DNA from 2 places in the Caenimonas aquaedulcis genome. Region 1 is predicted to be linked to the other one. Evidence: predicted binding sites of a transcription regulator. Region 1 holds the regulator's gene; the other holds the start of a gene.
What was found. Region 1 encodes HrcA, which represses chaperone genes, less so after heat shock. Its sites were predicted from a motif close to TTAGCACTCNNNNNNNNNGAGTGCTAA; they were not measured.
Positions count from the first base shown of each region.

Region 1 (15,025 bases):
CGCGCGCCACGGCATCGGCGATGCCACCGGCGAAGCCTGGCTGCATTGCTATCCGCGCATGGGGGGCTACACCTTCAAGCCGGTGAGCTTCTGGTATTGCCATCGCGCCGACGGCACGCTGCGCGCCGTGGTGGCCGAGGTGAACAACACCTTCGGCGAGCGGCATGCCTACGTCCTGGACGCCGCCGCCTGGGGCAGCGAACTGCGCGCGGGCAAGGAGATGCACGTGTCGCCGTTCTGCCGGGTCGAGGGCGGCTACCGCTTCCGCTTCTTCCTGGACCTCGCGCAAGGCCGCACGCTGGCGCGCGTGGACTACGACGACGCACAAGGACCGTTGCTTCGCACCAGCGTGGGCGGCAGCCTGCAACCCGCCACGCGAAGCGCGTTGCTGTCGGGCGCATTGCGCTTTCCCCTCCTCATGCTGGGCGTGATGGCCCGCATCCACTGGCAGGCGCTGCGGCTCTGGCTCGCGCGCGTTCCCTTCTTCCCCCATGTCCGCCGCGGCGCGGACCCCATCCCCACGGGCTCCACGACACGATGAACACCACCACCACCTTCCAGCGCCCTGCCGTGGCTGCGCCCACGCGCGGCGTGGCGCGCCTCATCACCAACCATCTGGAGCGGCTGCGGCACGGCACGCTCTCCGTGGAATTTCCGAACGGCGCGCGGCGGCGCTTCGGCCAGGGCGAGCCGCATGCCGCGATCTCGGTCCACAACTGGGGCGTTTTCGCCGGCGTCATGGCGCGCGGCGACATCGGCCTGGCCGAAAGCTGGATGGCGGGCGACTGGTCGACGCCGAACCTGCCCGATGTGCTGATGCTGCTGGTGCGCAATCGCGCCGAGCTCGGCGACGCCGTGCATGGCAGCTGGTTGGGGCAACTCGCGGCGCGCGTGCGCCACGCCCTGCATCGCAACAACCGGGCCGGCAGCCGGCGCAACATCCACGCGCACTACGACCTGGGCAATGCGTTCTACCGCCTGTGGCTGGACGAGACGATGAACTATTCCTCGGCGTGTTTCGACGGGGACCCCGACCGCCCGCTCGCGGCGGCCCAGGATGCCAAGACACGGCGCGTGCTCGCGATGGCCGGCGTGAAGCCGGGTGACCGGGTGCTGGAGATCGGCTGCGGCTGGGGCGCGCTCGCCGAAATGGCAGCGTGCGAATTCGGCGCCAATGTCACCGGCGTCACCTTGTCCACCGAGCAACTGGAATTCGCCCGGCAACGGCTCGCAGCGGCGGGCGCGGGAAGCCGTGCGGACCTGCGCCTGCAGGACTATCGCGACGTCTCCGACGCACCGTTCGACGCGATCTGTTCGATCGAGATGGTCGAGGCGGTCGGTCGCGACTACTGGCCCACCTACTTCGGCCAGGTGAGCGCGCTGCTCAAGCCCGGCGGCCGCGCCTGCATCCAGTCGATCGTGATGGACGACGCACTCTGGCCGCGCTACATCCGCGGCACGGATTTCATCCAGCAGTACATCTTCCCCGGCGGCTGCCTGCCTTGCCCCCGCGAGTTCGAGCGCGAGGCGAATGCCGCCGGCCTGGAGGTGGTCGACCGGTTTGCGTTCGGTGGCGACTATGCGCTCACGCTGCGCTTGTGGCGCGAACGCTTCATGCAACGCCGCACCGACGTGCTGGCCCTGGGCTTCGACGAAAGGTTCATCCGTCTATGGGAGTTCTACCTGGCGTATTGCGAAGCGGCGTTCGCACACCGCAACACGGACGTCGTGCAATACACATTGCAAAAGCGTTCGTGAGCTGCGCGCTGGCGCTCGCGTCATTCGCGGCGGCCGCCGAGGCGGCGCCGCGGCCGCCGCGCGCCGTCGAGGCGTCGGCGCCCGCGCTGCGCATCGCGGGGGGAGGACGCCTCACCTGGTGGGGTTTCGCCGCCTACGACGCACGCCTGTGGCTCGCGCCGGAGGCGACGCAGCGCACATGGACGCAGCATCCGCTGGCCCTGGAGCTCGCCTATCTCCGCGCGTTCACGGGAAAAGACATCTCGCGCGTGTCGCTGGAACAGATGCAGCGCGCGGGCGGCATCGACGCCGGCATCGCGCAACGCTGGACCGACGAACTGCTCGCGGCGATTCCCGACGTCGCACCCGGGGACCGGCTCCTCGGCGTGCACCGGCCGGGGCGGGGCGCGAGCTTCTACTTCAACGGCAAGTTCGCCGGCGAGATCGCGGACGCGGAGTTCTCGCGCCGCTTCTTCTCGATCTGGCTCGCGCCTTCGACCTCCGAGCCGGGCCTGCGCGCGGCGCTCCTGGGAAGCACGCCGCCATGACTTCCGCGGTGCGCGACGTGCCCATCGGCTGGCGATATGGCCTGCTCGGCCTGCCGCTGGCCTTCGTCGCGCTTCCGCTGTACGTGCAGCTGCCCTCGCTCTATGCGCGCGAGTTCGGCGTGCCGCTCGGCGCGCTCGGCGCGCTGCTCCTGTTGGCACGGCTCGCCGATGCCGCTTTCGATCCATGGGTCGGGATCTTCGTCGACCGGCTCTTTCGCAGGTCGCCCCGCGAGGTGCTCGCGGCCGGCGCGGCGGCGTCGGCCGCGCTCGCGCTCGGCTTCGCGCTGCTGATGCTCCCGCCTGTGCGCGGCACGACGCCCCTGCTCGCCTGGGCCGCGCTTTCGCTCCTCGTCACCTATGCGGCGTTCAGTGTGCTGTCCGTCGCGCACCAATCCTGGGGCGCGATGCTCGGGGGCGACGAGGCCGCGCGCGGTCGCATCGTGGCGTCGCGCGAAGGGATGGGCCTCATCGGCGTGCTGCTGGCATCCGCCCTGCCCGCGTTCGCGGGCTTGCCGGCCACGGCCTGCGTGCTGGCAGCCGGGCTCGCGGCGGGATGGTGGGCCTGGGCGGCTTCGCGCCGGCCCGTGGCGCGCGTCGAGGCGCCGATGGCAGCCGACTGGTTCGCGCCGTTGCGGGTCCGGGGCTTCCGCCGCCTGCTGTCCATCTTCATGCTGAACGGCATCGCCAGCGCCATCCCCGCGACCCTGGTGCTCTTCTTCGTGCGGGACCGGCTGCAGGCGCCGCCCGCGCAGGAGCCGCTCTTCCTCGCGAGCTACTTCCTGTGCGCCGCGCTGTCGATCCCGCTGTGGCTCAAGGTGGTGACGCGCATCGGCCTCGCGCGCACCTGGCTCGCGGGCATGGCCGTGTCCATCGGCGTCTTCGTGTGGGCCGCAGCGCTGGGCGCCGGCGATTCGGCCGCGTTCCTCGTCGTCTGCGCTTTGTCTGGCGTCGCGCTCGGCACCGACCTCGCGCTGCCGAGCGCGCTCCTTGCGGGAGTCATCGGCGAAGCGGGCCAGCGCGGGCGCGGTGAAGGCCAGTACTTCGGCTGGTGGAACTTCGCGACGAAGATGAACCTCGCGCTCGCTGCAGGCGTCGCGCTGCCGTCGCTCGCCTTCGCGGGGTACACGCCCGGCAGCCGCTCGCCGCAGGCGCTGGATGCCCTGGCCCTCGCCTATTGCGTGCTCCCCTGCGTGCTCAAGCTTGCCGCCGCCACCCTTCTTCACTTCCACTGGATTCGACCTGGAGCCGCTTCATGAAACGCAGATCCCTTCTCGCCGCCGCCGGAGCCGCCACGCTTGCCGGTTGCGCCACGCCCGATGTCGCCGACTACGCGTCGGAGAAACCGCAGCTGGACCTGCGGGCCTACTTCAACGGACACGTGGACGGGTGGGGCATCTTCACCGACCGCTCCGGGAAGGTCGTGAAGCGCTTCGTCGTCGCGATCGAATGCCGGTGGGCCGGCAACGAGGGGACGCTCGACGAAGACTTCACCTACTCCGATGGCACGAAGCAGCGGCGGCTCTGGCGAGTCACCAAGCTGGAGGGCGGCCGCTACACCGGGCGCGCCGACGACGTGGTCGGCGAGGCGCAGGGCCAGGCCCGCGGCAATGCGCTGCGCTGGAACTACACGCTCGCCCTGCCGGTCGGCGAGCGCGTGTGGAACGTGCAGATGGACGACTGGATGTACCTCATGACGGACACCGTGATGTTGAACAGGACTTCGATGAGCAAACTGGGTCTCCACCTGGGCGAGGTCACGCTCTCCTTCACGAAACGCACATGACGTTTCCGCGCCTGCTGCCGCCTCTCAATCCGCCCGTCGACACCTGGCAGGGATGCCGCGTGTGGCTCGTGGGCGCATCGAGCGGCATCGGACGCGCCGCGGCCTCCGCCCTGCACGCTCGTGGCGCGCAGGTGCACGTGTCCGGCCGCAACGCGCAGGCGCTGGATGATTTCGTTGCGGCGCATCCCGGCGCACGGGCGTGGCCGCTGGATGTGCGCAACACCACGCAAGTCGCGCGCGCCGCGGACCGCGTGCGCGAATCGGGCCCGCTGGACATGATGGTGTTTTGCGCCGCTTACTACCAGGGCAAGAGCATCGCGGACTTCGACCTCCAGGACATGCTGGAACACCAGGCGGTGAACTACGCCGGCGCGCTCGGCGCGATCGGCGCGGTGCTCCCCGCGATGCTGCGCGAGGGACACGGGCACATCAGCCTGCTCGCGAGCGTGGCGGGTTACCGCGGCCTGCCGCGCAGCGCGGCCTATGGCCCGACCAAGGCCGCGCTCATTCACCTCGCCGAAACCATGTATCTGGAATTGCATGGCCGGGGCCTGGGCGTGAGTGTCGTCAATCCCGGCTTCGTCGACACCCCGATGACCGCGAAGAACGACTTCGCGATGCCTGCGATGATCGGTCCCGCCGAAGCGGCGCACCGGATGATCCTCGGCTGGGAGCGCGGGCATTTCGAGATCCATTTCCCGCGGCGCTTCACCTGGCCGATGAAGCTGCTCGCACGCCTGCCTTTCCGGCTGTATCAGGCGCTGGTGCGCCGGGGGACCGGTACATGAACGAAGCCGCGCTGGACCGCATCGTCGCCTTCTTCGAGTCGTTTTCGAGCCGCGACCTGCCGCTGCTCGGGGAGTTCTACGACGACGACGCGAGCTTCAAGGATCCGTTCAGCGAGGTGCGAGGGCTGGCCCCGATCCGCCGGATCTACGCACACATGTTCGAGGCACTGCACGAGCCGCGCTTCGTCGTCACGAGCCGCATGGGCCAGGGGAACGAATGCTGGCTGGCATGGGAGTTCCGCTTCCGGTTTCGCTCGTGGCGACCCGAGACGCCACAGGTCGTGCGCGGCGCTTCGCACCTCACGCTGGGTGCGGACGGGCGCATCCGCGTGCATCGCGACTATTGGGATGCGGCGGAGGAGGTCTACGAGAAGCTGCCCCTCATCGGGGCATTGATGCGCTGGCTCAAGCGGCAGGCCGCCGCTTGAAGGTCAGGCCGTGACGGGCTGGGGCTTGGCCGCGGCAGCGCCCAGGCCGATGTGGTCGAGCGCCGCGGCGAGTTGCGCCACGGTGCGGTCCACGTGCTGCCACTTCTCGAGGCCGAAGAGCCCGATGCGGAAGGTCATGAAGTCGCCGCCCTCGTCGCACTGCAGCGGCACGCCGGCAGCGGTCTGCAGGCCTTCGGCGAGGAACTTGCGACTCGACTGGATTTCCGGGTCGGTGGTGTAGCTGACCACCACGCCCGGGGCCTTGAAGCCTTCAGCCGCGACGCTCGCCAGCCCACGGCTCTCGAACAGCGTGCGAACCTTGCGCCCGAGGTCCTCCTGAGAGGCCTTCATCTTCGCGAAACCGAGGGCCTGCGTTTCCTTCATCGCTTCCCGCAGGCGCGTGAGCGCGTCGGTCGGCATCGTCGCGTGGTACGCGTGCCCGCCGCCCTCATAGGTTTCCATGATCGCGAGCCACTTCTTCAGGTCCATCGCGAAGCTCGTGCTGGCGGTGGAGTCGATGGCGGCGCGGGCGCGCTCGCTCAGCATCACCATCGCGCAGCAGGGCGAACTGCTCCAGCCTTTTTGCGGGGCGGAGATGAGAACGTCGACGCCGGTCGCCTTCATGTCGACCCAGATCGCGCCGGACGCGATGCAGTCGAGGACAAAGAGGCCGCCGAATTCATGCACGGCATCGGCGACGGCCTTCAGGTAGTGATCGGGCAGGATCATCCCGGCAGCGGTTTCGACGTGCGGCGCGAAGACGACCGCGGGCTTTTTCTCGCGGATCGCAGCCTGCACTTCGGCGATGGGCGCCGGGATCCATGGCGACTGCGCGCCCGGACCGGTCTTGCGCGCCTTGAGGACGGTCGACGAGGCGGGGATGCTGCCCATCTCGAAGATTTGCGTCCAGCGATAGCTGAACCAGCCGTTGCGGATGACGAGCACATCCTTGCCGGATGCGAACTGACGTGCCACGGATTCCATGCCGAACGTCCCGCTGCCCGGCACCAGCACCGCGGATTTCGCGCCATACACTTCCTTCAGGATGCCGGAGATGTCCTTCATCACGCCCTGGAAGCTGCGCGACATATGGTTGAGGGCGCGGTCGGTGTAGACCACGGAAAATTCGAGCAGGCCGTCGGGATCGACGTGGGGCAGGAGTCCGGGCATGGGGGTGCTTTCTGTACGGGCCGAAAACGGGACGGTCAGCTTAGCACGGCCGCTCAACCCTGCGACCGGCATTGCCGTCCCGGCGCCGCGGGGCCATGGGCCATGAAGAATGGATCAGGCAGCTTCCAGCTGCGGCGCCAATTCCCAGTGGCGGGCAATCGCCCGGTACAGCATCGCCGAGAGGGGCACGCCCGAAGCCGGCTTGTTCAGGAACCGGAACACATGGCCCTCGTTGATCAGGCGGCGTACCGCGCGGGCATCGCGTTCCCGGGTATGCACGATCGTCATGACGGCAGGTCTCTGGGCCTTGAGAGCGCTGATCAGTCCCAGGGTGCTGACGCCTTTCACCGAGCATTCGCACACCATCACCGCCAGCGAGCGGGCCTCGACCGACATGGCCGATGCCTCATCCACACTCCGTGCCCAGAGAACCTGGTGTGCCGAGCCGACAATGCCCTTGACCAGAGGCAATACGGAAGCGTCGTCGTCGAGCACGAGCACCGCCCCGCCCCGCCGCCCCGGGTGCCCGCGGGGGATTCTGTCGGGCGCAGTCATGGACAACGAAATCGAGGCGGCCTCGGAGACGAGGTGGAGCAGCTCCGCGTTGTTCCAGGGCTTGTTGATGAACCGGTAGGCCTCGCTGTGGTTGATCGAGTCCAGAACGGCCTGGTAGTCCGAATAGGCCGCGAGAAGAAGTCGCATGGCCTGCGGCTGCTGGTCTTTGACGCGCGCCAGAAACTGCGTGCCGCTCATGCCCGGCATGCGTTGGTCGCTGATCACGACATTGAACTGCTGCCGGCCGATGTACTCGATGCCTTCACGCCCACCGCAGGCGGTTTCGACCTGGAACTCTTCTTCGAGAAGCCAACGGAGGGAGCGCACCACAACGACTTCGTCGTCGACGCAGAGCACCGATGGCTTGTACCCGCTCGAGGTCATATGGCGCCTGGGCGGCCCCACGAAGTCATGAATCCTGCGAGATGCGAGTCCCAAACAGTCGTCGTGTGTCGATGATGGGCACAACGCAATCGCCTCTCAGGAAGAAAGCGAAGGCAAGGGTCGCGAGAACAGGCACGTCGGCAGGCATTTCGCAACGATCCGCGTCGCTGACCAGTGCGCCGGTCACCAGGCTTGGCGCACAGACGGCCCCATACTGCAGCGCGTGTCCCGATTCGGCCTGCCAGGAGAGAATCAGGACGTGGCCCGGCACGCCTGTGCTCAAGGCTGTGGAGCCCGCGATCAACAAGTGAAGATCAATCAGAGGAACGAGCTTCCCCGCCCACTCGATCAACCCGAGGCAGTGCGCGGGCTGTCCCGGAACCTCGAAGATCTCCGGCGTCTCGGCAAGGGCCACCGCGCAGTGTTGAGCGAATGCGACGGTATGCCCGGGCGCATAAGCGAGCAGCCGTGCGGGTACGGCCGGGGTGTCAACCTCTGTCATGGGGACCCTCTCCGGACAGCATGAACTCGAGCAAGCGACGCGAATCGCTTCGAAAGGCAGGACGACCGGCCACCAGGACATACCCATCGACGGGAGCGTCTACATGATCGAGCGCCTCTGGCAAGGGCATCAGGTTGAATTGGGCGCCGATGAGCACTCTGACGTCACTCCACGCGATGTGAATCGTGCTGCCGGTGAAGGCCATGGGCGTGAGCACAAAGCGACTTTTGGGGAAATCCGCCAAGGGGCGCAGGCGGCGTGAAGGCGCGACGATAAGCTGGCTGCGGCCTTCCTCACCTGCGGCGAACAGTCCCGGCACTTCGGTCAGTGAGAGGTCGCCGGCGACGTAGTTGATCGCGCCGATGCCGTCCAGCGGCAGCAGCACCGACAATTCGTCGGCGCGAGCCAGCATGAAGTTTCCAGAGATGGGGCCCATGGCATCATGCAGCCACAAGGACCGACTCGATCGCGTCCAGGAGTTCCGCGTCGTTGTACAAGCCGGTCCCACCCGCGCGCTTGCGGGCGATTTTGAGTGCAATCCACAACCCCTGATGCTCCCTCGGTCGCAGACGGCAAGTGGTAGGGCGTGTTGGACTTGAACCAACGACCAAAGGATTCAGGTTTGCGCAGGTCACCCTGCTCCCCGGACTATCTCACCACCCTCGACGCTTGCGCTCGTTAGGGTGCCGGGCGCTCATGGACGTTTATCGGATCGGCTCCTCACGTCCTAGTCTCTGCACCTTCCCACCTACTGGCCGTCAGGCCCGCCTTCGGTGGGCTTGGCTCAGGATTGACTCCCGAGAGAGTTTTCCCTGAATTCACCCGGTTTTTCCACGGTCGCTTTCGCGGCCGGGTCACTCTTTGCGAATGAGTCCTCTGCTCTAACCAACTGAGCTAACGCCCCACGGTTCAATGGTACTCCACAGTCAGCACGCCCCGCCGGGACACGGAAAGCAGTCCTGCCGGTCAGGAGAACCGCCAGGGCTTTCCCTTGCTGGCGTCGGAAGGCTCCACCGGCTGCAGTTCGAGCGAACGCCCCATCCCAGCCCTTTGCAGGTCGTCGGCCAGCACTTTCGCGGCAATCTGGAGCCTGCGCAAGTCGAGCGGCGTAACGTCTTTCTGGACCTGCTGGCTGAAGCAGCAGAGCGTTCCGTAAACCTCGCCGTTGTTCAGGACCACAGGCGTACTCAAGTGGGTTCCGATATCGAAGGCGACTTCGGGCGCCTGGCCAGCCTTGGACACTTCCCGCCCGTCTTCGATGAATCCCGGCAAACGCCCGTCCACCACGTATTGGCACCACGCCTTCTCGAGCGGGTCCGACTGGCCGGCGACGACCAACGTCACGTTCGGATCGCTCTCCACGACCCGAAAGGTGCGCTTGCCTCCGGAAAACTGCGAGACGAAGGCGACGTCCATGTTCAGGTGTTGCCGCAGGATCTGGAGCGCTTCCGAAACCTTGGGGTGCAGGAGGGGGTCCGCGGAGTCGCTCGTGGCGGTGAGCAACTCGGCGACGCGGACATCGATGTCATCGGGATCGTAGTCCAGGAAATGCAGGGCCATGACTGATTTTCGGGGTGGGGGAAATCTGAGGCAGATCTACTTGTGATGGCTCAGCGCGTTGCTGACGAGCTTCGACGTGATGTCGACGATCTGGATCATCCGATCGTAGGGCATGCGCGTCGGACCGATCACACCCAGGGTGCCGACGATCTGCCCGTCCACCTGGTATGGCGCGCTGACGACCGACAACTCCTCGAAAGGCACGACCTGGCTCTCGCCCCCGATGAAGATCCGCACGCCCGCGGCCTGGCTGGAGATGTCGAGCAGGCGCATCAGCTGCGTTTTCTGTTCGAAGAGGTCGAAGGCGCGGCGCAAGTGACCCATGTCGCTGGAGAAGTCGCTCACGGCGAGGAGGTTTCGCTCACCGGAGATCACGACCTCGTCCTGCTGGGCCATGGCATCGCTGCTGGCCTGCACTGCCGTCTGCATCAGCGAGGCGATCTCGCTCTGCAATTGCTCCACCTCGGTCTTCAGGCGCTCGCGCACCTGCTCGATCGCCATTCCGGCATAGTTCGCATTGAGGAAATTGGCCGCCTCGATCAACTGGCTCTGTGTGTAGTCGCCTTCGGTGAAGACGACGCGGTTCTGCACGTCTCCATCAGGCGACACGATGATCACGAGGTAGCGCTTTTCCGACAGCCTCAGGAACTCGATGTGCCGAAACACCGAGCTGCGCTTCGGCGCCATCACCACCCCCACGAACTGCGAGAGGTTGGACAGCAAATGCGCGGCATTGGCGATCACCTTCTGGGGCTGGTCCGCCGGCAGGCTGGGCGTGGCGAACTGCTCGCGCTGGGCGGTCAGCATCGTGTCCACGAAAAGCCGGTAGCCGCGCGCCGTCGGAATCCTGCCCGCCGAGGTATGCGGGCTGGCGATGAGGCCCAGCTCCTCGAGGTCGGACATCACATTGCGGATCGTGGCCGGCGACAGGTCGAGGCCGGATGCGCGCGACAGGGTGCGCGATCCCACGGGCTGGCCCTCGGCGATGTATCGCTCGACCAGGGCTTTGAGCAACAACTTGGCGCGGTCATCGAGCATGTCGGGTGATTTTAGCGACGGCATGGCGCGCGCAATGCGGTTCGTGCCTGACACTGGGGGATTTAGTGATGTAATTTGCCGATGAAATCCAAGTTCCGCCAGGTGGCGCTGATCGGGAAGTACCACACGGCCGTGTCCGCCGCGGCGGCGGGCTCGACGCGCGTCGCCCTGGAGGGCATCGCGCACTTCCTCGGCTCCATGGGATGCGACGTGGTGTTCGAGCGCGAAACCGCGGCCACCGCCGGCATTACGGGTTACACGATGCTCGACGTGCCGGCGATCGGGTCGGCTTGCGACCTCGTGCTGGTGGTGGGCGGCGACGGGACGATGCTGGGCATCGGGCGGCAGCTTGCGAAGCACGGTGTACCCCTCATCGGGATCAACCAGGGGCGCCTGGGCTTCATCACCGACATCCCCCTGGACCATTACCGCGACGCACTCACCCAGATGCTGGGCGGCGACTACGAGGAAGACCACCGCAGCATCATGGAAGCGCGAGTCATGCGCGACGGCGACTGCGTTTTTCATGCAATGGCGATGAACGACGTGGTGGTGAACCGCGGAGCGACGTCGGGCATGGTCGAGCTGCGGGTGGAGGTCGACGGGCACTTCGTCGCGAACCAGCGCGCGGACGGCCTGATCGTGGCAACCCCGACCGGCTCGACCGCCTATGCGCTTTCCGCGGGCGGGCCCCTCCTGCATCCTTCCACGCCCGGCTGGGTCCTGGTGCCCATCGCGCCGCATACGCTGTCCAACCGCCCCATCGTGCTGCCCGATGCGTCGGAAGTAACCATCGCGCTGGTGTCGGGGCGCGATGCAAGCGCCAATTTCGACATGCAGTCGCTCGCGTCGCTGCTCCATGGCGACCGTATCACCGTCAAGCGGTCGCAGCACCGCGTGCGCTTCCTGCATCCGCGTGGATGGACGTATTTCGACACGCTGCGCAAGAAGCTTCACTGGAACGAGGGAAACTGATGCTCAAGAGGATCGCCCTGCGCGATTTCGTGATCGTGCGCGAACTGGACCTGGAACTGGAAGGCGGCTTCGGCGTGCTGACCGGCGAGACGGGCGCGGGCAAGTCCATCCTGGTCGATGCGCTGCAGCTGGCGCTCGGCTCGCGGGCAGAGAGCGGCGTCGTCCGGGAAGGCGCATCTCGCGCGGACATCACTGCCGAGTTCGACCTTCCCCCTTCCCTGGCACCGTGGCTGGAGGAAGCAGGATTCGAATCCGACGACGCCCTGCTGCTCCGCCGCAGCATCGACCTGCAGGGAAAGAGCCGCGCGTGGATCAACGGCACCCCCGCGACGGCCACGCAGCTGCGCGAACTTGCCGAGCAACTCGTGGACATTCATGGGCAGCACGCATGGCAAAGCCTCACGCGCCCCGACGCCGTGCGCGGCTTGCTCGACGGGTATGCGGGCGTCAGCACGCAGGCGCTCGCGCAACTGTGGCAGCGCTGGCGCGCCGCCCAGAAGACGCTGGCCGACGCACGAGCCGCGCAGGACTCGCTGCAGCGCGAACGCGAGCGGCTCGCCTGGCAGATCGGGGAAGTCGAAAAGCTGGGCCCGGGCGCCGACGAATGGGACGAGCTGAACACATCGCACGCGCGCCTTGCGAATGCCCAAGCGCTGCTCGAAGCGGCGCAGGGCGCGCTGGACTTGCTCGAAGCCGATGAATCCGGCGCCACGCGCAGCCTATCGCAGGCCCAGGGCCAACTGCAGGCCCAGGAACACGTGGAGCCGCAATTTCGCGACCTCGCCGCGGTGCTGGCATCCAGCCTGGCCCAGGTGGAAGACGCCGCACATTCGTTGCACGCCTATTTGCGCAAGACCGAGCTGGACCCGGCCGGCCTGGCCGAACTCGACGAACGCATGTCCCTGTGGATGTCGCTCTCGCGACGGTACAAGCGAGCCCCCGCGGAACTCCCGGGACTGCTCGCTTCCTGGAAGGAAGAGCTCCTGAAGCTCGACGCCGCCGCCGACCTCGCAGCGCTCGAAGCGGCGGAACAAAAGGAAGCCGACGCGTTCATGACGGAGGCCCGAGCGCTTTCGAAAGCGCGGATGAAGGCCGCGCCGCAATTGGCCAAGGCCGTGACGCTCGCGATGCAAGGTCTCGGGATGCAGGGCGGGCGTTTGGAGATCGCGCTCGAGAAGGCAGCGCAGCCTACCCAGGGCGGCCTGGAGGAAATCTCATTCCTCGTTGCGGGCCATGCGGGCACCACGCCGCGCCCCGTGGGCAAGGTCGCGTCGGGCGGCGAACTTTCGCGCATCGCCCTCGCCATCGCAGTCACCACCAGCCGGCTGGGAACGGCGCAGACACTGATTTTCGACGAGGTCGATTCGGGCGTGGGCGGCGCGGTCGCCGAAACCGTCGGGCGCCTCATGAAGCAGCTCGGCCGGGATCGGCAAGTGCTCGCCGTGACGCACCTGCCCCAGGTCGCTGCCTGCGCGGACCATCACCTCGTGGTCGCCAAACAATCGGACAAGTCGGGCCCATCCAGCACCGTGACATCGGTACAAGGTGAGCAGCGCGTGGCGGAGATCGCCCGCATGCTGGGCGGCGAGCATCTGTCGGGCACCACGGTTGCGCACGCAAAGGAAATGCTGGGCAGCGTCGGTGCGAGGGTGAAATAAGACCATGGCTCTCGAGATCGTCCTCATCACAGGCATGTCCGGCTCCGGAAAGTCGGTCGCGCTGCGCGCGCTGGAGGACGCGGGCTATTACTGTGTCGACAACCTGCCGCCGGAATTGCTCGGCGCTTTCGTCGCGCTGGAGCAGCAGGCCAGCGCGGAGCGCGTCGCCATCGCGGTCGATGTGCGCAGCGCGACCTCGCTGCCACAGGTGCCGGCGCAACTGCGCGCGTTGCGCCAGCAAGGCGTGGTGCTGCAGTCGCTTTTCCTGGACTCCACCACCGAAACGCTGGTGCGGCGCTTTTCGGAGACGCGGCGCCGCCACCCGCTGTCGACCAATACGGCGCTGGACCAGCAACATGCGCTGGTCGAAGCCATCGAGCTCGAACGCGAGTTGCTCGCCGACTTGCGCGAACACGCGCAGGTAATCGACACGAGCGTCATCCGCGCCTCGCAGCTGCAGGCCTATGTGAAGTCGTTGCTCTCCGCACCCGCCAGCCAGCTCACGCTGGTTTTCGAGTCTTTCGCATTCAAGCGCGGCGTTCCCGTGGATGCCGACTACGTATTCGACGTGCGCATGCTCCCCAACCCGCATTACGAACCTGGACTGCGAGACCTGACGGGGCGCGACGAGCCGGTCATCGCCTTCCTGCGCCGGCAGGAGGACGTCCAGCGGATGTACTCCAGGATCGAGGCTTTCCTCGACGAATGGCTGGAGCCTCTCGCGCGGGACCACCGCAGCTATGTCACGGTCGCGATCGGTTGCACCGGAGGGCAGCACCGATCGGTGTATCTCGTGGAGCAACTGGCGGCGGCGTTCGGGGCGCGCTGGACCACGCGCCGGCGCCATCGCGAACTGGACGGGCGCTAGGCCTGCAGCAGCTTGCGGATGGGGGCAGGCAGCCCGAGACGATCCCAATCGGCTTGGGCATACCAGGCGCCCGCCGATTGCAATGTAGATCCGGGCAGTTCGACTTCCACGGGATGCAAGTGCAAATCCTTGTGGGTCAGCACGTGGAGGAAGGGCTCGCCGTCTTCCAGCTTCGCGATCAGCGACGTCGGCAGCGCGGCCTGCAGCGCGTCCCGGCTTTCGAACACCGGAAGGCAGTAAAGGCCTGCCCAGATCCCCTTCGGCGGCCGCCTTTCCAGCCACACGCCACCCTCTTGCGATCGCGCGCGCAGCAGCCACAGCGATTGCGCGCTGCGCTTGAGCTTTCTCGTCTTGACGGGATAGCGTTCAGGCTCACCCTGCGCCCGAGCCGCGCACATATCGCGCACCGGGCAAAGCAGGCATGACGGACTGCGCGCGGTGCAGATGGTCGCGCCGAGGTCCATCAAGCCTTGCGTGTACCGGGGCATGGCCTCGTTCAACGCTCTCGCCGGCAACAAGTCCTGCGCGTGACCCCACAGCACGCGCTCGTTCGCGGCGCTGGCCAGGTCCGCGTCGAACGCCAGGACGCGCGCGAGCACTCGCTTGACATTCCCATCCAGGATGGCGATGCGTTCGCCGAAGCAGAACGACGCGATCGCCGCCGCGGTCGACCGGCCGATTCCGGGCAGCGTCCGCAGCTGCTCCGCGCTGCGCGGAAACTCGCCCCCGTGCAAGGCCACCACATCCTTCGCGCAGCGGTGCATGTTGCGCGCGCGGCTGTAGTACCCGAGCCCGCTCCACAAGCCGAAAACTTCGTCCTCACTCGCCGACGCCAGCACGCGCACGTCGGGGAAGCGCTCGAGGAATCTCGCGTAGTAGCCGAGGACGGTCGCGACCTGGGTTTGCTGCAGCATCACCTCGGACAACCAGACGCGGTACGGATCGCGGAGGCCCTGCCAGGGCAAGCCCGCGCGGCCGTGGGTTTGTTGCCACCGGACGACACGGCCGGAAAAACCGGCCGGCAGCGTGTT
Region 1 is NZ_JADWYS010000001.1:3,368,769-3,383,793, reverse strand. Features, by position in the region: gene I5803_RS16255 (DUF1365 domain-containing protein) at 1-541, shown strand, start outside; gene I5803_RS16250 (SAM-dependent methyltransferase) at 538-1,758, shown strand; gene I5803_RS16245 (chalcone isomerase family protein) at 1,755-2,285, shown strand; gene I5803_RS16240 (MFS transporter) at 2,282-3,541, shown strand; gene I5803_RS16235 (DUF3833 domain-containing protein) at 3,538-4,068, shown strand; gene I5803_RS16230 (SDR family NAD(P)-dependent oxidoreductase) at 4,065-4,856, shown strand; gene I5803_RS16225 (nuclear transport factor 2 family protein) at 4,853-5,284, shown strand; gene I5803_RS16220 (aminotransferase class V-fold PLP-dependent enzyme) at 5,288-6,454, opposite strand; gene I5803_RS16215 (response regulator) at 6,569-7,366, opposite strand; gene I5803_RS16210 (chemotaxis protein CheW) at 7,419-7,895, opposite strand; gene I5803_RS16205 (hypothetical protein) at 7,882-8,307, opposite strand; gene I5803_RS16200 (GAF domain-containing protein) at 8,862-9,455, opposite strand; gene hrcA (heat-inducible transcriptional repressor HrcA) at 9,492-10,493, opposite strand; gene I5803_RS16190 (NAD kinase) at 10,575-11,468, shown strand; gene recN (DNA repair protein RecN) at 11,465-13,126, shown strand; gene rapZ (RNase adapter RapZ) at 13,131-13,994, shown strand; gene mutY (A/G-specific adenine glycosylase) at 13,991-15,025, opposite strand, start outside; gene I5803_RS16170 (dynamin family protein) at 15,025-15,025, opposite strand, start outside.

Region 2 (15,025 bases), 200 kb from region 1:
TGCGTTCCAGCCGCATCACCCTGAGCTACGAGGACGTGCGCGACCGCGTGGACCGCATCTGCCGCGTGCTGACGGAAGACCTGGGCCTCGTGCCCGGCAACCGCGTGCTGCTGCGCGGCGGCAACAGCATCGGCCTGGCGCTCGCGTGGCTCGCGGTAGTCAAGGCCGGCCTGATCGCGGTCGCCACGATGCCGCTGCTGCGAGCACGCGAGCTCGGCGACATCATCGACAAGGCCCAGCCCACCGTGGCGCTGTGCGACGCGAGGCTGCTGGAGGAACTGGAACTCGCGCGCAAGGACCGGCCGGTGCTGGCGACGGTGGTCGCGTTCAATGCGCCGGACCAGCCCGGATCGCTCGCGGTGCGTGCCGCGCAGAAGGACGGCGGCTTCACCGCCTGCCCGACCAGCGCCGACGACATCGCGATGCTCGCCTTCACCTCCGGCACCACCGGCAAACCCAAGGCCGCGATGCACACGCACCGCGACGTCATCGCCGCGTGCGAAGCCTGGCCGCGCCACGTGCTGCGCGCGACGCCCGAGGACATCGTGGTCGGCTCGCCGCCGCTCGCGTTCACCTTCGGGCTGGGCGGCCTGCTGGTGTTCCCGATGTGGGCCGGGGCGAGCGTCTACTTCCCCGACGCACCGTACACGCCCGAATCGATGGTGCGCACGATCAACGAGACCGGCGCGACCATCTGCTACACCGCGCCGACCTTCTACCGGCAGATGGCGCCCTTCGCGCGCGAGCACGGCGTCGGCCGGCTGCGGACCTGCGTGAGCGCCGGCGAAGGCCTGCCCGACGCGACCCGCCAGCTGTGGAAGCAGGCGAGCGGCATCGAGATGACCGACGGCATCGGCGCGACGGAGATGTTCCACATCTTCATCTCCTCGCCGCCGGAAGACGTTCGCCCCGGCGCGATCGGCAAAGCCGTTCCCGGCTACACCGCGAAGGTCGTGGACGACGAAGGACGCGAGGTGCCGCGCGGCACGATCGGCAAGCTCGCGGTGATCGGCCCGACGGGCTGCAAGTACCTCGACGACGCGCGCCAGTCCAACTACGTGAAGGACGGCTGGAACTATCCGGGCGATGCGTTCATGCAGGATGCGGACGGGTACTTCTTCTACCAGGCACGCGCCGACGACATGATCATCACGTCCGGCTACAACGTCGGCGGCCCCGAAGTCGAGGATGCGCTGCTGCGCCACCCCGCGGTGGCGGAGTGCGGCGTGATCGGCAAGCCCGACGACGAGCGCGGGATGATCGTGAAGGCCTTTTGCGTCCTGAAACCCGGGCATACGGGCGATGCGGCCATGACGAAGGCACTGCAGGACCACGTGAAGGCGTCGATCGCGCCGTTCAAGTACCCGCGCGAGATCGAGTTCGTGGCGGCGCTGCCGAGGACGGAGACGGGGAAGCTGCAGCGGTTCAAGTTGCGGCAATCCTGAGGTTACTGCGGACTTCCGGACGCAGAATTCGCGGAGGTCACGCAGAAGGAAGACAAGAAGGATTCAAGATTTCACTGGATGTTCTTCCCGAATTTCTTCTGCGTAACTTCTGCGAATTCTGCGTCCGGAAAGATCTGGGCCACGTGCCTGGCCGCCATGCGCCTGTCGCGCGGATAATCGGCCCATGCCCGCCTATTCTTTCGAAGCCCTCGACGCCCAAGGCGAAACACGCAAGGGCGTGATGGAGGCCGACACCGCCAAGGCGGTGCGGACCCTCCTTCGCGGCCAGGCGCTCGTGCCGCTGCAGGTGGTGCCGGTCAGCGCAGGCGTCGCCGCCAACGAACAATCCTTCGGCTGGAGCCAGCGGACCTTCAGCCGCCCGGTCTTCAGCGCGACCGGGCTGGCCATCTGGACGCGGCAGCTCGCCGGCCTCGTCACCTCCGGCCTGCCGCTGGAGCGCGCCTTGACGGCTCTCACCGATGAGTCCGAGAACGAACGCGAAAAGCACGTCGTCGCGGCCCTGCGCGCGGAAGTCAACGCGGGCTCGCCGTTCGCCAAGGCGCTCGCGCGATTTCCTCGCGAGTTCCCGGAGATCTACACCGCCGTGGTCGGCGCCGGCGAGCAGAGCGGCAACCTCGGCCTCGTGCTCGAACGCCTGGCCGACGACCTCGAAGAGCGGCAGGCGCTCAAGGCGAAGCTGCTCGGCGCCGCGCTCTACCCCGCGATCGTCACCGTCGTCGCCATCGCCATCGTGCTGTTCCTCGTCGCGTACGTCGTGCCGCAGGTGGCCAACGTGTTCGCGGGAACGAAGCGCGCCCTGCCCTTCCTCACCGTCGCGATGCTCGCCTTCAGCGGGCTCGTGCGCAACTGGGGCTGGCTCGTGGCTCTGATCCTGGCCGCGGGCACCGTGGTGCTGCGCTTTTCGCTGCGCAACGAAGCCACGCGCGAAGCATTCGACGCCGGCTGGCTCAAGCTGCCGCTGGTCGGCCGGCTTTCTCGCGGCTATAACGCCGCTCGTTTCGCGAGCACGCTCGCGATGCTGTCGGGCGCGGGCGTTCCGATCCTGAAGTCCCTGCAGGCCGCGGCGGAGACGCTTTCCAATCGCGCGATGCGCGCCGACGCGATGGACGCGCTGGTGCTGGTGCGGGAGGGCGCGCCGCTCGCCTCCGCGATGGCGCAGAAAAAGCGCTTCCCCGGCCTGCTCTCGATGTTCGCGCGCATGGGCGAGCAGACGGGCCAGCTGCCCGCGATGCTGCAACGCGCCGCGAACCAGCTGTCCGCCGAAGTGCAGCGCCGCGCGATGCAGCTCGCGACCATCCTGGAGCCGCTGCTGATCGTCGGCATGGGCTTCGTCGTGATGCTCATCGTGCTGGCCGTGCTGCTGCCCATCATCCAGCTCAACCAGTTCATCAAGTGAGCGCCGGTCATGGCCGTGACCCTCGATAACAAGCTGGTCGTCGCGATCTCCTCGCGCGCGCTCTTCAATTTCGAGGAAGAGAACGCGCTGTTCGAAAGCGGCGAAGCCAAGGCCTACATGGAACTGCAGCTGCAGCGCCTGGACCTGCCGGCGCGCCCGGGCATCGCCTTCTCGCTGATCAAGAAGCTGCTCGCCTTCAACGAGCCGGACGCGCAGCGCGTGGAAGTGGTGATCCTCTCGCGCAACGACCCGGTGTCGGGCATGCGCATCTTCCGCTCGGGCCTGGCCAACGAGATCAAGCTGCAGCGCGGCGTGTTCACGCAGGGGCGCCCGCCCTTTCGCTACCTCAAGCCCCTGGGCGCGCACCTGTTCCTCTCCGCGAATGCCGAAGACGTGCGGGAGGCGCTCGCGGCGGGCTTTCCCGCGGCGCGCGTGCTGACCGAGTCGGTGCTGGCGGGCAGCAACTACCCGCACGAGGTGCGCATCGCCTTCGACGGGGACGCGGTGCTGTTTTCCGACGAGGCGGAGCGCGTCTACCAGGACCAGGGCCTGGACGCCTTCCAGCAGCACGAATCGAGCAAGGCCGCGATGCCGCTGCCCGAAGGGCCTTTCAAGCCGCTGCTGGCGGCGCTGCACCGGCTGCAGCAGGCCGGCACGCCGCAGATGCGCATCCGCACCGCCCTGGTGACGGCGCGCAGCGCGCCCGCGCACGAACGCGCGATCCGCACGCTGATGCAGTGGGACATCCACGTGGACGAGGCGATGTTCCTCGGCGGCCTGCCCAAGGGCGAGTTCCTCAAGGAGTTCGAGCCCGACTTCTTCTTCGACGACCAGACCGGCCACGTGAACCACGCGGCGCGCCATGTGCCCTCGGGCCACGTCGCGAGCGGCATCTCGAACGCTTCGCCCTGACGCCGCGCTGACCCGGTCCGCGCGGACACGGCCCGCGCTACGATGCCTGCTTCCCACGAGGCACCGCATGAACACACTGGCCAGGATCCATACCGTGCAGGGCGCGGCGCGCAAGATCTGGGCTCTCACCACGCCCTATTTCAGCTCCGAGGAAAAGTGGAAGGCGCGCGGGATGCTCGCGGCGATCGTCATCCTCAACCTCGCGAGCGTCTACATGCTCGTGCTGATGAACGAGTGGAACCGCGTGTTCTACGACGCCCTGCAGGAGAAGGACCAGCCGGTGTTCTGGGCCCAGGTCTGGCGCTTCACCTACCTTGCCTTCGGGCTGATCGTCATCGGCGTCTACAAGTTCTACCTCACGCAGCTGCTCGAGGTGCGCTGGCGCGCGTGGATGACGACGCATTACCTGGACCGCTGGCTGACGGGGCAGGCGTTCTACCGCATGGAGCTGGGCCGCTTCTCCAACGCGGGCATCGCGGACAACCCCGACCAGCGCATCCAGGAGGACCTCAGGCTCTTCACGGACTACAGCCTGCGCCTCACCCTCGGGCTCATGAACGCCCTCGTCACGCTCGTGACCTTCGTCGGCATCCTGTGGTCGCTGTCGGGCAACTTCACGTTCGACTTCGGCGGCAGCACCTACGTGCTGCACGGCTTCATGGTGTGGGCCGCGCTCGCGTACTGCATCGCGGGCAGCGTCATCACCCACTACATCGGGCGGCCGCAGATCCGCCTGAACTTCGAGCAGCAGCGGCTCGAGGCGAACTTCCGCCATCACATGATCCGCGTGCGCGAATACAGCGAAGCGATCGCGCTCGACAAGGGAGAAAAGGTCGAGCAGGCGCACCTGGAACTGCGCTTCGGCGCGGTGCTCGCGAACTACCTGCGGCTGCTGCGCGCGCGCAAGAACCTCATCTGGTTCAACCTCTTTTTCGGGCAGGCGGCGATCATCTTTCCCCTGGTGGTGCCCGCGCAGCGCTACTTCAGCGGCGCGATCCAGCTCGGCGTCCTGATGCAGATTTCATCGACCTTCGGCTCGGTGCAGGATTCGCTCGCCTGGTTCGCGGACAACTATGCGGAGCTCGCCGTGTGGCGCGCGACGGCGGACCGCCTCACGAGTTTCGAGGACAGCGTGCAGGCGCAGGCGACGGCGGCCATGCCGGCAATGGCGCGCACGGGCAACGATCTCGCCGCGCAGGACCTGACACTTGCACTCCCGGATGGAACGCAACTCCTCTCGGGGCTGACGCTCGCCGCGCAGGCAGGCGACAACGTCCTCATCCAGGGACCGTCCGGCAGCGGCAAATCGACGCTGTTCCGTGCGTTCTCCGGCATCTGGCCGTTCGCGAAAGGACGCATCGACATGCCAGCGGACACCATGAGCATCCCGCAGAACCCGTACTTCCCCGACGGCCCCCTGCGCGAGGCGCTCGCCTATCCGGAGCCGGCGAGCCGCTACAGCGACGACGAACTGCGCAAGGCCCTGGACGACGCGCTGCTGCCGCAGCTCGCGAGCCGCCTCGACGACCAGGACGCATGGACGCAGAAGCTCTCGGGCGGCGAGCGCCAGCGCCTCGCGATCGCGCGGGTGTTCCTCAAGCAGCCGGCGTGGGTGCTCGCGGACGAAGCGACGAGCGCGCTGGACGAGCCGGCGGAGCAGGCGCTGTACACGAGGCTCGTGGACATGGTGAAGCACAACGGCGGCTCGCTCGTGTCGATCGGGCATCGGCCGGCGTTGGCCGCGTTCCACTCCAAGCGCTGGACGATCGCCCCGCAGCCGCAGGGCGCAGGCGCGGGTGCGAGGTTCCGACTCTCGATGGCCTGACGGCCGGCGGGGAGCTCAGGCGCGCGCGGCCTGCCACTTCTCCCAGCCGCGCGCCCGCAGTTCGCACGCCGGGCACTGGCTGCAACCGTAGCCCCAGGCGTGGCGATGTTCGCGGTCGCCGAGGTAGCAGGTATGCGTGTGTTCCACGATCAGGTCCACCAGCGCCATGCCGCCCAGGTCGTGCGCGAGCTGCCAGGTCGCGGCCTTGTCGATCCACATCAGCGGTGTCTCGATGACGATGCGCCTGTCCATCCCCAGCGTGAGCGCGACCTGCATCGCCTTCATCGTGTCGTCCCGGCAATCGGGGTAGCCGGAGAAATCCGTTTCGCACACGCCTGTCACCAGCACCTCGAGCCCGCGGCGATAGGCCAATGCGCCGGCGAGCGTCACGAAGAGCAGGTTGCGCCCGGGCACGAAGGTATTGGGCAGGCCCGATTGCTCCATGCTGAAAGCCATGTCGCGCGTGAGCGACGTTTCGCTCACCTGGCCCAGCACCGACGCATCCAGCAGGTGGTCCTGCCCGAGGCGCGCCGCCCATGCGGGAAACTCCGTGCGGATTCGCGCGAGCACTTCGGTGCGCTGCTGCAACTCGACGCGATGGCGCTGTCCGTAGTCGAAGCCGACGGTTTCCACGCGCTCGTAACGCGAGAGCGCATCGGCCAGGCAGGTGGCGGAGTCCTGGCCGCCGGAGAAAAGGACGAGTGCGGTGGTCTTCATGATGTCAGCGCGCGGCGCCTCGCGTTTCGCGCCGCGCGATCCAGATCGTCGAGGCGCAGATGACCGCGCCGCCGATGAGCGTGGATTGGCTGGGCGTGTCCGAGAACACGATCCAGCCGAGCAGCGACGCCCAGACGAGGTCGAGGAACTTCACCGATTGCGTGGCTGAAATGTCCGCGACGCTGAAGGAACGCGTGAGGCAGTAGTGGCCGGTGCTGCCGAGCAGCCCGCACAGCAGGAAGGCGGCCCACTGCCATGCCGTGGGCCACTGCCACCCGGGAATCGCGAGCGGCAGGCTGAGCAGCATGATGGTGATCGACTGCCACAGGACGATCACCTCGGGGCGCTCGTAGCGCGTGAGGCCCTTCGTGATGAGGAAGGAGGCGGCGAACACCGGCGCGGAAGCGAGCATCAGCAAACTGTAGCCGCCTCCCGCCGCGGCGAGCTTGGGGGCCACCACGATCAGCACGCCCGTGAAGCCGATGAGCGAGGCCAGCCAGCGCTCCCAGCGCATCTTCTCGCCGAAGAACCAGGCGGCGCCGAGCATGATGAAGATAGGGCCGGTGAAGCCGATCGCGGTGGTGTCCGCGAGCGTGATGTGCGGGATGGCGGTGAACCACATGCACAGCCCCAGCGTGTGCACGATGCCGCGCACGAACTGCCCGCGGATGCTCTGCGGCATGTAGGCGCGCCAGCCCGCGCGCGCGACCAGCGGCAACATCACGAGGAGGCCGAAGACGTAGCGCAGGAATTGGGTCTGGAAGGGGGTGAGCTGGAACACGAGCCCGCGCATGAGCGTGTTGAGCAGGGAGAAGATCACGCCGGCCGCGGTGGCCCAGATGAGCGCGCGCAGCACCGGGTCGAGCCGGGAGGCGCGCCGCTGCGTCACCGAGGCGCGGCGCCACAGCACGTGGCGCTTCGCGCGGGCACCGCCTCCGACTCCACGGCCTGTCTCCATGGCTGGGACTATACGTCGCGAAGGTGCCTGCGCGGCTTTTCGCGCGGGGCTATATTGCAGGGGTCTTCAGGGCGGGGTGGAATTCCCCACCGGCGGTAGGTGGCGCAAGCCACGAGCCCGCGAGCGCGTCCGACCGGGTCAGATCCCGCCGGATGGTCAGCAGATCCAGTTCGATGCTGGAGCCGACGGTCACAGTCCGGATGAAAGAAGATTCGCCGCGGTTCGCCGCGGCGTTGAGCTGCCGCGTGCCTTCGCGAGGAGGTGCGCTGCGGCGTTCTTGAGCCTTGGGGCGCTTTGTTCAACCAACAGGAGCGTTTCATGCAAGTGGTTTCCCCTTCCCCCCTCCCCTCTCCCGGGCCCGCCGGCCACGTCGTCGAGCTCGCCCCGATGCCGGACGTGATCGAGCAGATCCGCCTCGGCCGGCCGGTGCTCGTGCTCGACGATGCGCAGCGCGAGAACGAGGCCGACATCGTTTGCGCCGCCGAGCTCTGCACACCCGAAGTGATGGCGATGATGATCCGCGACGGCAGCGGCATCGTGTGCCTGTGCATCAAGCCCGGGCAGGCGAGCGCGCTAAAGCTGCGGCCGATGGTCGAGGTGAACCGCTCGCGCTACGCGACGGCCTTCACGCAGTCGATCGAGGCAACGCACGGCATCACGACCGGCGTTTCCGCCGCCGACCGGGTGCAGACGATCCAGTGCGCGCTGCGCTCCACGCTGGAGCACAGCGAGATCGCGAGCCCGGGCCACGTCTTTCCGCTGATCGCCCGCGAAGGCGGCACGCTCGAGCGCGACGGCCACACCGAATCGGCCGTCGACCTGCCGATGCTCGCGGGGCTCGCGCCCGCGGGCGTGCTGTGCGAGCTGATGAATCCAGACGGCACGATGGCGCATGGCGAACAGGTCACGCGCTTCGCGCGCGAGAACGGGCTTGCCTGCACGACGGTGGCGGCCATCGCCGCCTGGCGGCGCGCGCACTGAGCGGCCGCGCGCGCCTCAGGCCAGGCCGATGACGACTTCGGGGTCGGCCGGGCGCGAGGTGTCGTGCCGCGCGAACTCGCCCGCGGCGTCGAACGCCGCGTGCTTCACCACGGTGACCGGAATGCTGGACGTCTCGGCGAGCACCTGCGACACCGAGCCGAGGTGCGTGCCCAGCAGGCCGCCGTGTCCACGCGCGCCGACGATGATCGCGTCGCAGGAGAAGCGCTCGGCGATGTCGAGCAGCGTGTGCGCCGGGTCGCCCGATGCGATTTCGCATTCGTAGCTCGCGCCGGCGGCGTTGCACAGTTCGCGCGCGCGCTCGAGCAGGTGGTCACCGGCGCTCGCCGTCATGCCCTGCACGCGCTCGGGGTCACGGATGGTGAGTAGTTCGTAGAGCGACGCGGGCTCCTGCACGTTGGCCAGGACGAATTCGGCTTCCAGTCCCTGGCGCCGCAATGCCAGCGCGTGCCGCACCGCGTCCAGCGAGAGTTCGGAGCCGTCGACGGCGATGAGGATCTTCTGCATGGGGCACTCCAGTTCCGGTGTGGCCATGGCACAAGACTAGTCCGCTTGGGCTGCCGGCGCAAGGGGCGGTGACGCGACGCGCGTCTTGGGCAGCGTGAAGCAGAAGGCCGCACCGGCACCCGGGCTCGATTCGACCCAGATGCGGCCCCCATGCCGCTCCACGATCTTCTTGCAGATCGACAGCCCGATGCCCGTGCCCTCGTAGCGCGTGCGGTCGTGCAGGCGCTGGAACACCACGAAGATCCGCTGGAAGTCCTGCGGCCGGATGCCGATGCCGTTGTCCGTCACCGACATCCGCCACTCCTCCCCGAGGTCCACCGCTTCGATACGGATGAGCGGCTCGTCCGCCCCCCGGAATTTCAATGCGTTGCCCACGAGGTTCTGGAACAGCTGCATCATCGCGACCGGCTCGGCGTCCAGCGTCGGCAACGGCCCCCGCTCGATCACGGCGTGGCTGTCGCGAATCGCATGCGCGAGGTTGGCGAGCGCATCGTCCAGCGCGCGGTCCAGGGCGGTCGCCTGGCGGGGCGCGGCGCTGCGCCCCGCGCGCGAATATTCGAGCAGCGCGTCGATGAGCAGCTTCATCCGCTTGGCGCCGTCGACGATGAATCCCATGAATTCGCGCGCATCGTCGTCGAGCCTGTCGCCGTAGCGGCGATGGAGGAGTTGCGCGTAGCTCGTCATCATGCGCAGGGGTTCCGACAGGTCGTGCGAAGTCACGTAGCCGAATTGCTCGAGGTCCTCGTTCGATCGCGCGAGCTCCTCCAGGTGGCGCTTGAGCTGCCGCTCCGCCGCCTTTCGCTCCGTAATGTCGCGCACGTGCACGATGACCAGCCACTCCCCTTCGGAGCGGATGGCGCGGCGCGCCTTTTCGATGACCAGCACCTTTCCGCCGGGCTGCTCCCGGCGGACTTCTTCCATCACGGAATTGGGATAGGCCGCGATCGCGGCGTCGCACCGCGCCCGCAAGTCCGCGGCGTTGAAATCCCAGCCCACCGGCCCGATGCGCATCAGCTCTTCGCGCGAGACGCCGTCCATGCGGCACGCCCGCTCGTTGACGTCGACGAACACCAGCCGCTGTGGGTCCACCAGGTAGATCGCCTCGTCCGAGTCGTCCAGGGCGCGCTTGAAGAGTTCGAACCGGGACTGCGCCGCGCGCCGCTCGCTGATGTCGCGTATCAGGCTGATGACGATCCAGCGGTCGCCTGAGAGGATGGCGCGCCGGGTGAACTCGGCCCAGAAAGTCGTGCCGTCCCTGCGCCTCACTTCCATTTCCTGCGCGCGCGGGTTCAGGTGGTCGTCGATGGTGCGCTGGATGACCTGCCGCACGCGCTCGTACTGAGAGGACGCGCCCGGGTCGCCGCCGTCGTCGGACATCCACGCCAGGCACTCGACCGGCCCGAGCCGCATCAACTCCTCGCGGGGAAGGTGGAACAGCCGGGCGGCCGTGTTGTTCACGTATTCGTAGCGAAGGCTCTGCGCGTCCGTCACCACCACCCCTTCCCCGGCGTCGTCCACCGCGGCCAGGAGCATGTGAACGAGGCCGGGGGCGAGCGGAGGCTGAACGTCCGGGCCGCCGGCCGCCGGGATCACGGATTCGTTGCCAATGCCTGGGGTGGAATCCAAGTGCGCTTTCCCTTGTCGTGCGTGAGCTGGCAGTATCCGCGACAGTCTATTTATTCGCTACCGTGCTCCCCTCAAGAAAGGGATTGACCCGTCGGGCTTGAATCTCCGCCAAAACCCCTTATCATTAGCACTCGCAGGAATTGAGTGCTAACAGCAGAGCTCAACCTCAAAGTTAACTAGCGCTAACTTCGTTGGCCCTTTTTGATGCCCCACAGTTTCTAGTCAAAGGAGATGCAATGAAACTTCGCCCCCTCGCCGATCGCGTGATCGTCAAGCGTATCGACAGCGAAACCAAGACCGCTTCCGGAATCGTCATTCCCGACGCCGCCGCCGAAAAGCCGGACCAGGGCGAAGTCCTGGCCGTCGGCCCCGGCAAGAAGTCCGACAAGGGCGATCTCGTCGCCATGAACGTCAAGGTGGGCGACCGCGTCCTCTTCGGCAAGTACTCGGGCCAGACCGTCAAGGTCGACGGCGACGAGCTGCTGGTCATGAAGGAAGACGACCTCTTCGCCGTGGTGGAAAACACCAAGTAATTTGTTGGCGGGACAGGCCTCACCGCCGTCCCCGACTCACTGAATCAAGGAGCTATTCAAATGGCAGCTAAAGACGTTATTTTCGGCGGCGAAGCCCGCGCGCGCATGGTCGAGGGTGTGAACATCCTGGCCAACGCAGTCAAGGTGACCCTGGGCCCGAAGGGCCGCAACGTGGTCCTCGAGCGCTCCTTCGGCGCTCCCACCGTGACCAAGGACGGTGTGTCCGTGGCCAAGGAAATCGAGCTGAAGGACAAGCTCCAGAACATGGGCGCCCAGATGGTCAAGGAAGTCGCTTCCAAGACGTCCGACATCGCCGGTGACGGCACGACGACGGCCACCGTCCTCGCGCAGGCCATCGTCCGCGAAGGCATGAAGTACGTGGCCGCGGGCATGAACCCGATGGACCTGAAGCGCGGCATCGACAAGGCCGTCACGGCCCTGGTCGCCGAGCTGAAGAAGGCCTCCAAGGCCACCACCACGTCCAAGGAAATCGCGCAGGTCGGCTCCATCTCGGCCAACAGCGACGAGACCATCGGCAAGATCATCGCTGACGCGATGGACAAGGTCGGCAAGGAAGGCGTGATCACCGTCGAAGACGGCAAGTCGCTCGACTCCGAGCTGGAAGTCGTCGAAGGGATGCAGTTCGACCGCGGCTACCTCTCCCCCTACTTCATCAACAACCCCGAGAAGCAATCGGCGCTGCTGGACAACCCCTTCGTGCTGCTGTACGACAAGAAGGTGTCCAACATCCGTGACCTGCTGCCGATCCTGGAGCAGGTCGCCAAGGCCGGCCGTCCGCTGCTGGTGATCGCCGAGGAAGTCGAAGGCGAAGCCCTCGCGACCCTGGTGGTCAACACGATCCGCGGCATCCTGAAGGTCGTCGCCGTCAAGGCCCCGGGCTTCGGCGACCGCCGCAAGGCTATGCTCGAAGACATCGCCATCCTCACGGGCGGCAAGGTCATCGCGGAAGAAGTCGGCCTCACGCTCGAGAAGGTCACGCTGGCCGACCTCGGCCAGGCCAAGCGCATCGAAGTGGGCAAGGAAAACACGACGATCATCGACGGCGCCGGCGCCGGCGGCGACATCGAGGCACGCGTGAAGCAGATCCGCGTGCAGATCGAGGAAGCCACCAGCGACTACGACCGCGAGAAGCTGCAAGAGCGCGTGGCCAAGCTGGCCGGCGGTGTGGCCGTGATCAAGGTCGGCGCTGCCACCGAAGTCGAGATGAAGGAAAAGAAGGCCCGCGTGGAAGACGCGCTGCACGCGACCCGTGCCGCCGTCGAAGAAGGCATCGTGGCCGGTGGCGGCGTCGCGCTGCTGCGCGCCAAGCAGGCTGCCGGCGCCATCAAGGGCGACAACCCCGACCAGGAAGCCGGCATCAAGCTGGTGCTGCGCGCGATCGAAGCGCCCCTGCGCGAGATCGTCTACAACGCCGGCGGCGAGCCGAGCGTGGTCGTGAACGCGGTGCTGAACGGCAAGGGCAACTACGGCTTCAACGCCGCCAACGACACCTATGGCGACATGATCGAAATGGGTATCCTGGACCCGACCAAGGTGACGCGCACGGCGCTGCAGAACGCGGCTTCCGTCTCTTCGCTGATGCTCACGACCGAAGCCATGGTCGCCGAGGCGCCGAAGGAAGAGGCTCCTGCCGGCGGCATGCCTGGCGGCATGGGCGGTATGGGTGGCATGGGCGGGATGGACATGTAAGTCCATTCACCCGAAAAACGCTTTGCGTTTTTCGGGTGCTCTAGTCAGATGAAAAAAGCCGGCGTGAAGCCGGCTTTTTTCATGGGTGTTCGCGCTGCGTGTTACTTCGCGCGAACCTTGCCTCTAGAGGTCCCGTTTACTGCGGGCCAGGCATGACCGTGGGGGCGTCGGGGGCTGCCATTTGGCCGCCATACTCGTTGGCCGGGCCGCTCGGCTGCACGAAGAAATAGATCAGGACCAGCCAGCCGACGAAGGGGATCAGGCCGATCAGCAGGAACCAGCCGCTCTTGCCGATGTCATGCAGGCGGCGCGCGCCCACGGCGAGGGCGGGCAGCAGCAGCGCGAGGCAGGCGATGCCGTAGAGCACATGGCTCACCATGCCGATGATCGCCAGCACGACGAACTGGAACAGCGCAAACCACCAGAACTCCGCGCGGTCGGCGCGGCCCTTGAACTCGGCGTACTTGTTGAAGCAGGTCTTGACCGCAGCCATCATTTCATCCATGAAACTTCTCCTCGTTGTGGTGAAACCACGCGGATGATAGGGCCAAGCGGGCGCGGCGAACAGCCCCCGCGGGCCCACCGCTTGACCTTCCCACGGTGTCAAGCCTGAAGATGACTCCATGAACACATCCTTCCAGCGCGAGCACCTGGCGATGCTCCTCAAATACGCCGGCATCAGCTTCATTTCGGGGGCGGTGAACCACGGCTTTTTCAGCGGCGAGCGCTCCCTGTGGACCGCGGCGGCCGGCATCGTGATGTTCGTCGCGGGGGGCTGGATGGCGCACCGGATGTCCGGCGACAAGGACCACGCCGGCCTGGCCCGCACGCTCGCGTGGGGCACGCTGCTGTCCATCGGCCTGGGCTTCTTCACGGGCGGCCTGCAGCACTTTCCGGACTCGCCGGCCCGCAGCAGCTGGGTGGTGCCCCTGGGCTTCGCGCTCTCCGTGGTGGCGCTGGCCGCGTCGGAGCAACGCGCGTGGCGGCGAGGCGTCGCCGTGTACGGCGTCGCGGGCCTGCTGGTGGTCGGTGCGGCCAGTGTCGCGGCCTGGCAGGCACTGAACGAGACGCGGCCCGCGGTCGCCGAAGCCGCCATGCAGGCGCAGGTGGTGAGCCGCGTGGTCGAAATCCGCATGGACGACACGATGCGCTTTTCCCCCTCCACGCTGCAGGCCCGGGCCGGGGAAACGCTGCGCATCGTCGCGCGCAACGAGGGGAAGCTGGAGCACGAACTGGTGATCGGCGACGATGCGCAGATCGCCGAACACGCCACCGCGATGCAGTCGGGCGCGGCGCATGCCCATGGCGCTGGCGGCGGCCTCGCCGCGGTGCGCGTCGCGCCGGGGCAGGCGGGCGAGCTGGTCGTCACCTTCACGCGCGAAGCGACGCTGCAGCTTGCCTGCCTGGTCCCGGGCCACTACGAAGCGGGGATGCGCGGCTCGCTTGTCGTCGCGCAAGGCCCGGCGGGGGCCGACGCGCCGGCGCACACCGCCCCGCCGGAGCCCGGCCACTCAGGCCATCGGCACTAGCCGCGCAACTTCGCGAGCAGGCCCGCGGTCGATGCGTCCAGGCCTTGCGTGTCGCCGCTCGCAAGGCGCGGCGCGATGTCTTTCGCGAGCACCTTGCCCAGCTCCACGCCCCATTGGTCGAAGCTGTTGATGCCCCAGATGGAGCCGCTCGTGAACACGCGGTGCTCGTACATCGCCACCAGCGCGCCGAAGCTGGCGGGGTCCAGCCGGTCCAGGACGAAGAAAGTGCTCGGTCGATTGCCGGGGAAGTTCTTGTGGCCGCCCGCGTCGGGCTTGCCCTGCATCAGCGCCTGCGCCTGCGCGAGCGCATTCGCGAGCAATTGCTCGTGATGCCCTTCGAGGCTGTGAGCCGCGTCGCGCACCGCGATGAATTCCACCGGCACGACATCCGTGCCCTGGTGCAGCATCTGGAAGTAGGCATGCTGCCCATTGGTGCCCGGTTCGCCCCAGAGCACGGGGGACGTGCCTACGGACAGGGCGCGGCCCTGCGCATCGACCTGCTTGCCATTGCTTTCCATCTCCAGCTGCTGCAGGTAGGCGGGCAGGCGCCGCAGCGCGCTGTGGTACGGGGCAATGCTGCGGCTCGTGAAGCCGTGGAAATTGCGGTACCAGACGTCCAGGAGGCCGAGCCTGGCAGGCAGGTTCTCGAACAGCGGCGCGGTGGCGAAGTGCCTGTCCATCTCGTGCGCGCCGCCGAGCATCGCGCGGAAGTTGTCCGCGCCGATGGCGATCGCGATCGGCAGGCCGATCGCGGACCACATCGAGTAGCGTCCGCCTACCCAGTCCCAGAAGCCGAAGGTCGTCGCGATGCCGAACTCGCCGGCCGCCGCGACATTGGTCGTCAGCG
Region 2 is NZ_JADWYS010000001.1:3,173,306-3,188,330, reverse strand. Features, by position in the region: gene I5803_RS15295 (AMP-binding protein) at 1-1,445, shown strand, start outside; gene gspF (type II secretion system inner membrane protein GspF) at 1,630-2,862, shown strand; gene I5803_RS15285 (5'-nucleotidase) at 2,872-3,774, shown strand; gene I5803_RS15280 (ABC transporter ATP-binding protein/permease) at 3,842-5,599, shown strand; gene queC (7-cyano-7-deazaguanine synthase QueC) at 5,615-6,316, opposite strand; gene I5803_RS15270 (DMT family transporter) at 6,321-7,274, opposite strand; FMN riboswitch at 7,333-7,490, shown strand; gene ribB (3,4-dihydroxy-2-butanone-4-phosphate synthase) at 7,593-8,255, shown strand; gene I5803_RS15260 (universal stress protein) at 8,271-8,780, opposite strand; gene I5803_RS15255 (sensor histidine kinase) at 8,817-10,406, opposite strand; gene groES (co-chaperone GroES) at 10,643-10,939, shown strand; gene groL (chaperonin GroEL) at 11,000-12,649, shown strand; gene I5803_RS15240 (DUF805 domain-containing protein) at 12,786-13,154, opposite strand; gene I5803_RS15235 (cupredoxin domain-containing protein) at 13,273-14,178, shown strand; gene pgi (glucose-6-phosphate isomerase) at 14,175-15,025, opposite strand, start outside.
Region 2: the regulator HrcA is predicted to act here: its motif matches at 10,531-10,557, upstream of groES (co-chaperone GroES).